One region of the Scandinavium sp. M-37 genome, then DNA from elsewhere that is predicted to be linked to it. Evidence: predicted binding sites of a transcription regulator. Region 1 holds the regulator's gene; the other holds the start of a gene.
The links. Region 1 encodes sigma-54, which starts transcription at its own class of promoters, with help from an activator protein. Its sites were predicted from a motif close to GTTGGCACANNTTTCGCTNT; they were not measured.
Positions count from the first base shown of each region.

Region 2: a site for sigma-54 is predicted at 2,260-2,279, ahead of ACG0Z5_RS07815 (amino acid ABC transporter substrate-binding protein). Genes of this name have one in related genera too.

Region 1 covers NZ_JBIGIN010000024.1:12,166-16,591, forward strand. Annotated here, with positions in the region: gene rapZ (RNase adapter RapZ) at 1-666, opposite strand, end outside; gene ptsN (PTS IIA-like nitrogen regulatory protein PtsN) at 700-1,191, opposite strand; gene hpf (ribosome hibernation promoting factor) at 1,249-1,536, opposite strand; gene rpoN (RNA polymerase factor sigma-54) at 1,559-3,001, opposite strand; gene lptB (LPS export ABC transporter ATP-binding protein) at 3,050-3,775, opposite strand; gene lptA (lipopolysaccharide ABC transporter substrate-binding protein LptA) at 3,782-4,342, opposite strand; gene lptC (LPS export ABC transporter periplasmic protein LptC) at 4,323-4,426, opposite strand, start outside.
Region 2 covers NZ_JBIGIN010000007.1:132,239-136,664, forward strand. Annotated here, with positions in the region: gene corC (CNNM family magnesium/cobalt transport protein CorC) at 1-592, shown strand, start outside; gene lnt (apolipoprotein N-acyltransferase) at 615-2,162, shown strand; gene ACG0Z5_RS07815 (amino acid ABC transporter substrate-binding protein) at 2,559-3,470, shown strand; gene ACG0Z5_RS07820 (amino acid ABC transporter permease) at 3,625-4,365, shown strand; gene gltK (glutamate/aspartate ABC transporter permease GltK) at 4,365-4,426, shown strand, end outside.

The DNA.
Region 1 (4,426 bases):
CGTCTGGTAGATAAAATTGTGAACTTCTGTATGACGGTCGAGGAATGCAGCAACCGGTTTATCGAGGCCAGTCATCGGACGCAGCTTCGGGTCCCAGTGCGGGTTCGGCAGGAAACGGACGTCAAACACGTAATCGGCATCAATCGGTATCCCATGCTTAAAGCCGAAGGATTCGAACACCATCGTCAGCTCACGTTCACGCTTGCCGAGCAGGCGCGTACGCAGCATTTCAGCCAGTTCATGCACCGACATTTCAGAGGTATCAACAATCAAGTCCGCACGCGAACGCAGCGGCTCAAGCAGATCGCTTTCCTGATCGATAGCGCTTTCCAGCGACAGATTCTTGCTGGAAAGAGGGTGTAGACGACGCGTATCGCTGTAACGACGGATCAACGTGTTGCGATCGGCATCGAGGAACAACAGTTGCGGGGAGAAGCAGTCAGGCAGATTTTCCATCGCCTGCTCAAAAATCTCCGGCGATTCCGGCATGTTACGCACATCAATGCTGACCGCAGCAGAGATCTGCCGGTCAGCCAGGCTTTTCGCCAGTTCCGGCAGCAACACCACCGGCAGGTTATCGACGCAGTAAAAGCCCATATCTTCCAGCGCACGCAGAGCCACAGACTTCCCTGAACCCGAGCGCCCGCTGACGATCATCAGTACCATCAGTCGTTTCTCCTTACGACAACCGACTTACCGTTAGGCATCGTCATCACCGCTATCGTCGCCGGTGATAATTTCATACAGCTCCTCATCGCTCTGCGCACCGCGCAGACGGCGGCAGATGGTTTTATCCGCCAGGCGTTTGGCGACCAGCGACAGCGTATGCAAATGCGTTTTGGTCTGGTCGGCAGGCACCAGTAGGGCAAACAGCAGGTCAACCGGCTGATTGTCTATCGCATCAAAGGCAATCGGGGTTTCGAGCTGCACGAACACGCCAACGGCGCGCGTGGTGTCCTCTTCCAGCTTGCCGTGTGGAATGGCAATGCCGTTACCGATGCCGGTACTGCCCATCTTTTCACGGGTCAGGATCGCCTCAAATACCACCTGTGGCGGGATGCTCAGCTGTTTAGCTGCCAGTTCGCTGATAATTTCCAGCGCACGTTTTTTACTCTGGCAGTGAACAGCACTGCGGGTACATTCCTGGTTAAGGACATTGCTCAGTTGCAGAGCGGAATCGTTGTTCATCATAATTTCACCTGCGTGCCGCCTGACCCGAAGAGCCGGATCAGGCGCACGGCCGGACAATTAGTGTTGTTTCAGTTTATCTTTATGTTTGGTCAGCTGTCTTGCAAGCTTGTCGATAAGACCGTCTATTGCGGCATACATATCCTGCCCTTCCGCACTGGCATGAATTTCGCCCCCGTTAACATGCAGGGTGGCATCCGAGATATGAGTCACCTTTTCCACTTTTAACACAATATAGACCTGATTAATCCGTTCGAAAAACTGCTCAAGCTTGGCAAATTTGGTATTCACAAATTCACGCAGAGCGTCAGTGATTTCGACGTTGTGTCCTGTGATATTGAGCTGCATAGTGTCTTCCTTATCGGTTGTGTCAGACCAGCTGTTTACGCTGGTTGGACGGCGGAATGGATAAAGACTCTCGGTACTTTGCAACGGTGCGGCGTGCCACCATGATACCCTGTTCGGACAGCATGGTGGTTAGCTTACTGTCACTCAGTGGTTTCGCGGGATTTTCCGCGGCAATTAACTTCTTCACCAGGGCACGAATCGCTGTCGACGAGGCTTCGCCACCGCCTTCAGTGTTCACGTGGCTGGAGAAGAAATACTTAAGCTCAAAAATGCCTCTTGGGCTGTGAAGATACTTTTGCGTTGTCACGCGCGAGATAGTCGATTCATGCATCTCGACGGCCTGAGCGATATCCGCCAGCACCATCGGCTTCATGAATTCTTCACCCTTTTCGAAAAACGCCTGCTGCTGTTCGACGATACAACGACTCACCCGGAGCAGCGTGTCATTGCGGCTTTCCAGGCTTTTGATCAGCCATTTCGCTTCCTGAAGATTACTGCGAATAAACTGGCTATCGGCATCGTTACGGGCGTTATTACACATCCCGGCGTAGTGCTGGTTGATTTGCAAACGCGGAATGCTGTCGGAATTGAGTTCGACCATCCAGCGGCCGCTTACCTTGCGTACCAGCACGTCAGGAATGACGTATTCCGGTTCGCCGGTCTGGATAGACTGACCCGGACGCGGGTCCAGTGATTGAATCAGCGTCACCGCTTCTTTCAACACGTCTTCTTTCAGACGCGTGACGCGCATCAGGCTGCGGAAATCGTGATTGGCCAGCAGAGAGAGATGATCGCTGATAATCGTTTTGGCTTCCGCCAGCCACGGTGTCTCTTTGCCAAACTGAGAAAGCTGGATCAGCAGGCAGTCGCGCAGATCTTTTGCCGCAACGCCAACAGGATCAAAGCGCTGTATGCGTTTCAGAACCGCTTCAACCTCATCGAGATCGAGCTCGTCGTCGCCAATGCTTTCGAGGATCTCTTCCACTGAGGCGGTGAGATAGCCGGTGTCATCGACGGCGTTAACGATAGAGGTGGCAATGGCGCGATCGGTGTCGGAGAACGGCGTCAGGCCAACCTGCCACATCAGATAGTCCTGAAGCGACTGGGTGGTTTCACCCTGATAGATTGGCAGCTCGTCGTCCTGATAGTCAGTGCCTGTCCCCGACGGTGTACCAGCGGTGTAAATTTCATCCCAGCTGGCGTCGAGGGGCAGCTCATCGGGCATCTCTTTCTGCTCGAGGGCATCGACGGTATCAAACGTATCGTTGGCTTCGTTGTCGGTTTCTTCTTGTGAATCCACTTCCTCGTGAAGATCGGTTTGCTCAAGCAGGGGATTACTCTCCAGCGCTTGCTGAAGTTCCTGTTGCAGCTCGAGCGTTGAAAGCTGCAACAGGCGAATGGCCTGTTGCAGTTGCGGCGTCATGGCGAGCTGTTGACTGAGCCTTAATTGCAAACCTTGCTTCATAATCAGGGCAAATTTCTCCGGCCAGAAATGGTAATTATCTCTACCCTATCAGAGTCTGAAGTCTTCCCCAAGATACACACGCTTAACATGCTCGTCCTGAAGGATTTGTTCTGGCGTACCGTGTGCAATCAAATGCCCCTGGCTGACGATATAAGCACGCTCACAGACCGCTAACGTTTCACGCACGTTATGGTCGGTAATCAGCACGCCGAGGCCGCTGTCGCGCAGATGCTCGATAATACGTTTGATGTCGATAACCGAAATGGGGTCAACGCCGGCAAAGGGTTCATCCAGCAGGATAAATTTAGGATTTGCTGCAAGCGCACGGGCGATTTCCACACGGCGACGTTCACCGCCGGAAAGTGCCTGGCCGAGGCTGTCGCGCAGGTGCTCAATGTGGAACTCTTCCATCAGCTCGTTGGCGCGGTCGACACGCTGCTCGTTGCTGAGATCGTCCCGGATTTGCAGCACGGCCATCAGGTTATCAAACACGCTCAGGCGGCGGAAAATAGAGGCTTCCTGCGGCAGGTAGCCTATTCCGCGACGGGCGCGAGCATGCAGCGGCAGCAGGCTGATATCGTCATCATCAATGATGATGTTACCCGCATCACGCGACACAATGCCGACGACCATATAGAAGGTGGTGGTTTTACCGGCCCCGTTCGGGCCCAGCAGACCGACGATTTCGCCGGAATTGACCGTCAGGCTAACGTCTTCTACGACCCGACGGCCCTTGTAGGCTTTCGCAAGATTCTTTGCAGTTAAAGTTGCCATAACGTCTTAGTTACTCTTTTTAGGCTGAGCCGGTGTGGTGGTTTTGCCGCTCTTATCCTGCAGCTGCGATGGCACCAGAACCGTGGTCACGCGCTTACCTTTTTCGCTAAACGCCTGCATTTTCTGCTCTTTCACCAGATAGGTGATTTTGTCACCCTTGATGTTGCTATCGACCTGTTCCAGATAGGCATTACCGGTCAGAACCACCAGGTCGTTGGCGACTTCATAGTGCATCTTCGATGCATGGCCGTTTACCGGTTTACCGTTGTCCTGCATTTGGTAGAAGGTGGCTGGATTACCGTAGCCGTCCATCGTCTCTTTACCTTTAACGCCAGCCGGGCGGGTGACCACCACTTTGTCAGCATTAATTTTGATGGTGCCCTGGGTGACGATAACGTTGCCGGTGAACGTCGCGACGTTCCCCTGCATGTCGAGGGATTGCTGATCGGATTCAATGTGAATCGGCTGATCGGTATCGCCCGTCAACGCCAGCGCCGGGAGGCTGGCGGCCAGCAATGCGCTGGCAAGGGCAAGCTTAAAGCTGAATTTATTTGTTTTGAATTTCATAAGAGGTTCTCACCTTTTCAATCAGCTGAGCGTTTTTGCTGCGTAAGTTGCCGCGCATTTTGAGGCCGCTGGAATTAAATGTTG
Region 2 (4,426 bases), on a different contig from region 1:
CGAGTCCGCCCACTCGCGTTTTCCAGTGATCAGCGAAGACAAAGATCACATCGAAGGGATTTTGATGGCCAAGGATCTGCTGCCGTTTATGCGCAGCGATGCCGAAGCTTTCAGCATGGATAAAGTGTTACGCCAGGCGGTGGTGGTGCCGGAAAGCAAGCGGGTTGACCGTATGCTGAAAGAGTTCCGCTCTCAGCGCTACCATATGGCGATTGTGATTGACGAATTTGGCGGCGTCTCGGGTCTGGTGACCATCGAAGACATCCTCGAACTTATCGTCGGCGAAATTGAAGACGAATACGATGAAGAAGATGACATCGATTTCCGTCAACTGAGCCGTCACACCTGGACCGTTCGCGCACTGGCCTCGATTGAAGATTTCAACGAAGCCTACGGCACGCACTTTAGCGACGACGAAGTTGATACCATCGGCGGCCTGGTCATGCAGGCGTTCGGTCACCTGCCTGCGCGCGGTGAATCGATTGTCATTGATGGTTACCAGTTCAAAGTTGCGATGGCTGACAGCCGACGTATCATCCAGGTACATGTCAAACTTCCGGAAGATGCGCCACAGCCCAATCTGGAAGACTAATTTTACGGGACGACAACGCTAAATGGCATTTGCCTCTCTGATTGAACGCCAGCGCATTCGCCTGCTGCTGGCGCTACTTTTTGGTGCCTGCGGAACGCTGGCTTTTTCACCTTATGATTTCTGGCCTGCGGCGATTGTGTCGCTGATAGGGCTGCAAGGATTAACCCTCAACCGCCGTCCGCTGCAAAGTGCCTGGATTGGTTACTTCTGGGGGCTGGGCCTGTTTGGCTCAGGCATCAACTGGGTGTACGTCAGCATTGCGCAGTTTGGCGGTATGCCAGGCCCGGTGAATGTTTTCCTGGTGGTATTGCTCGCGGCATATCTGTCGCTGTATACCGGGTTATTCGCCGGGGTGCTTTCGCGTCTGTGGCCAAAAGCGACCTGGATTCGCGTGGCTATTGCTGCACCTGCGGTGTGGCAAATCACCGAGTTCCTGCGCGGTTGGGTGTTGACCGGTTTCCCGTGGCTGCAGTTCGGCTACAGCCAGATTGACGGCCCGCTGAAAGGCCTCGCGCCGGTGATGGGCGTGGAGACCATTAACTTCCTGCTGATGATGGTTAGCGGCCTGCTGGCGCTGGCGTTAATGACCCGCAACTGGCGTCCGCTGGTCGTGGCGGTGGTGCTCTTCGCCCTGCCTTTCCCACTGCGCTATATCCAGTGGTATCAGTTGCTACCCGAGCGCACCACCGGGGTGTCGCTGGTACAAGGCAATATTCCTCAGTCGCTGAAGTGGGATGAAAAAGAGCTGATCAACACGCTGCAGATTTATCTCAATGCGACCGAGAAAGTCATGGGCAAATCACAGCTCATCATTTGGCCAGAATCCGCCATTCCGGATCTCGAAATCAATCAGCAGCGCCTGCTCAGCATGATGGACGATATGTTGCGCGCCAAAAACAGCTCGTTGATAACCGGGGTCGTCGATTCGCGTCTTAACGCCCAAAACCGTTACGACACCTATAACACCATCATTACGCTCGGCAAAGATAACCCGTACAGCTACAACTCTACCGACCGGTACAACAAGAACCATCTGGTGCCATTCGGTGAATTTGTACCGCTGGAGTCAATTCTGCGTCCGCTGGCACCGTTCTTTGACCTGCCGATGTCATCGTTTAGCCGTGGGCCGTACGTCCAGCCCCAGCTCTCGGCGCATGGTCTGAAGCTGACCCCGGCGATTTGCTACGAGGTTATTCTCGGCGAGCAGGTGCGCGACAACCTCCGCCCGGATACCGATTTCCTGCTGACCATCTCTAACGATGCGTGGTTCGGTAAATCGATTGGCCCGTGGCAGCACTTCCAGATGGCACGGATGCGCGCCCTGGAACTGGCGCGACCGCTGCTGCGTAGCACCAACAACGGGATTACCGCGGTGATTAATCCGCACGGCGATGTGCAGGCGATGATCCCGCAGTTTACTCGTGAGGTACTGACCACCACGGTAACGCCAACCTCCGGCCTGACGCCATACGCCCGCTTCGGCAACTGGCCACTGTGGATCCTCACCGCACTGTTCGGTTTTGGCGCCCTGGTGATGAGCCTTCGAGGTAAACAGCAAAACCGTCGCTGATGCGATGGTTTTTAGTCCCTTCACCCTCTCCTGCGGGAGAGGGCCGGGGTGAGGGCATCAGCCTGCCCCCTAATTATCCCCTCGCCCCACCCCCATTTCTGGCACGCCAATTGCTTTGTTAATTCAGAGAGCTGCGTGATTTGCCTCAGTGCAACCCGGTCGCACCAATAACGCTCAGCGGTAGCACCCTTTCGGTGCAATGGAGCATTTTTGCCTTAAAACGGTGCGGCGCACTTCGCAAAAACAAACAATATCGCAGCAAAATCTTTACATTAAGCCAAACTAAATGTTAACAAACTGGCTTAACACTGCACACACAAGTGGCAGGCTATAACAACACAACACTCACATGGGTATCTGCGCGTCACTGACGCCACGATAAGGAAGGAGTTGGATATGCAATTACGTAAACTGGCCGCAGCAATGCTGGTGATGGGAATGTCCGCCGGACTGGCACATGCCGATGATGCAGCGCCGGCAGCAGGCAAAAGCACGCTGGACAAAATCGCCAAAAATGGCGTGATTGTGGTCGGCCACCGTGAATCATCCGTACCGTTCTCATACTACGACAACCAGCAGAAAGTGGTCGGCTACTCACAGGACTATTCCAACGCTATCGTTGACGCTATTAAGAAGAAGCTCAACAAACCTGACCTGCAGGTAAAGCTGATCCCGATTACCTCCCAGAACCGTATCCCGCTGTTGCAGAACGGAACCTTTGACTTCGAGTGTGGTTCTACCACCAATAACCTCGAGCGTCAGAAACAGGCTGCGTTCTCTGACACCATCTTCGTGGTCGGCACCCGCCTGCTGGTCAAGAAAGGTGGCCCAATCAAAGATTTCGCCGATCTGAAAGGCAAAGCGGTGGTCGTGACCTCCGGTACCACCTCTGAAGTGCTGCTGCACAAACTGAACGATGATAAGAAAATGGACATGCGCATCATCAGTGCTAAAGACCACGGCGACTCCTTCCGTACTTTGGAAAGCGGCCGCGCGGTGGCGTTCATGATGGATGACGCGTTGTTGGCAGGCGAACGTGCAAAAGCGAAGAAACCTGACAACTGGGAAATCCTCGGCACGCCGCAGTCTAAAGAAGCGTACGGCTGTATGCTGCGTAAAGACGATCCGCAGTTCAAGAAGCTGATGGATGACACCATTGCCCAGGCGCAGACCTCGGGTGAAGCGGCGAAGTGGTTCGAAAAATGGTTCAAGAACCCAATCCCACCGAAGAACCTGAACATGAACTTCGAACTGTCTGACGACATGAAGACCCTGTTCAAAGAACCGAATGACAAAGCACTTAACTAATTAAAACAACGATGGGCGGGTTCGCCTGCCCTCTCGATTGTCGGGAAGCATGGACAGACTATACGCGGAGTGGTCGTTCCCCATTCAGCGCGAAAAGAGCTTCTCACCAATCTTCGAGGGTAGCGCTGCTACCCTTTTTTTTCGGAGTCCATTTATGTCAATCGACTGGAACTGGGGTATTTTTCTGCAACAAGCCCCGTTCGGCAACACCACCTATCTTGGCTGGTTGTGGAGCGGATTTCAGGTCACCGTGGCGCTGTCTGTCACGGCCTGGATTATCGCTTTCCTCGTCGGCTCGCTGTTCGGCATTCTGCGTACCGTACCCAACCGAATCCTTTCCGGAATCGGGACGCTGTACGTTGAACTGTTCCGTAACGTTCCGCTGATCGTTCAGTTCTTTACCTGGTATCTGGTTATCCCGGAACTGCTGCCGGAAAACCTCGGTATGTGGTTTAAGTCAGAACTTGATCCCAACATTCAATTTTTTGTCTCTTCAATGATGTGTCTGGGCCTGTTTACTGCTGCTCGCGTCTGCGAGCAGGTGCGAGCCGCGATTCAGTCGCTGCCGCGCGGACAGAAAAACGCCGGGCTGGCAATGGGCCTGACGCTGCCACAAACCTATCGATATGTGCTGCTGCCAAATGCGTACCGCGTGATCGTGCCGCCAATGACCTCCGAGATGATGAACCTGGTGAAAAACTCGGCCATCGCCTCGACAATCGGTCTGGTGGACATGGCGGCGCAGGCCGGGAAACTGCTGGACTACTCGGCGCATGCCTGGGAATCCTTCACTGCCATCACTCTGGCCTACGTCCTGATTAACGCGATTATCATGCTGGTGATGAATCTGGTTGAACGTAAGGTTCGCCTGCCGGGCAATATGGGAGGCAAATAATGTACGAGTTTGACTGGAGTTCCATCGTTCCTTCGATGCCCTACCTGCTGGCAGGTCTGGT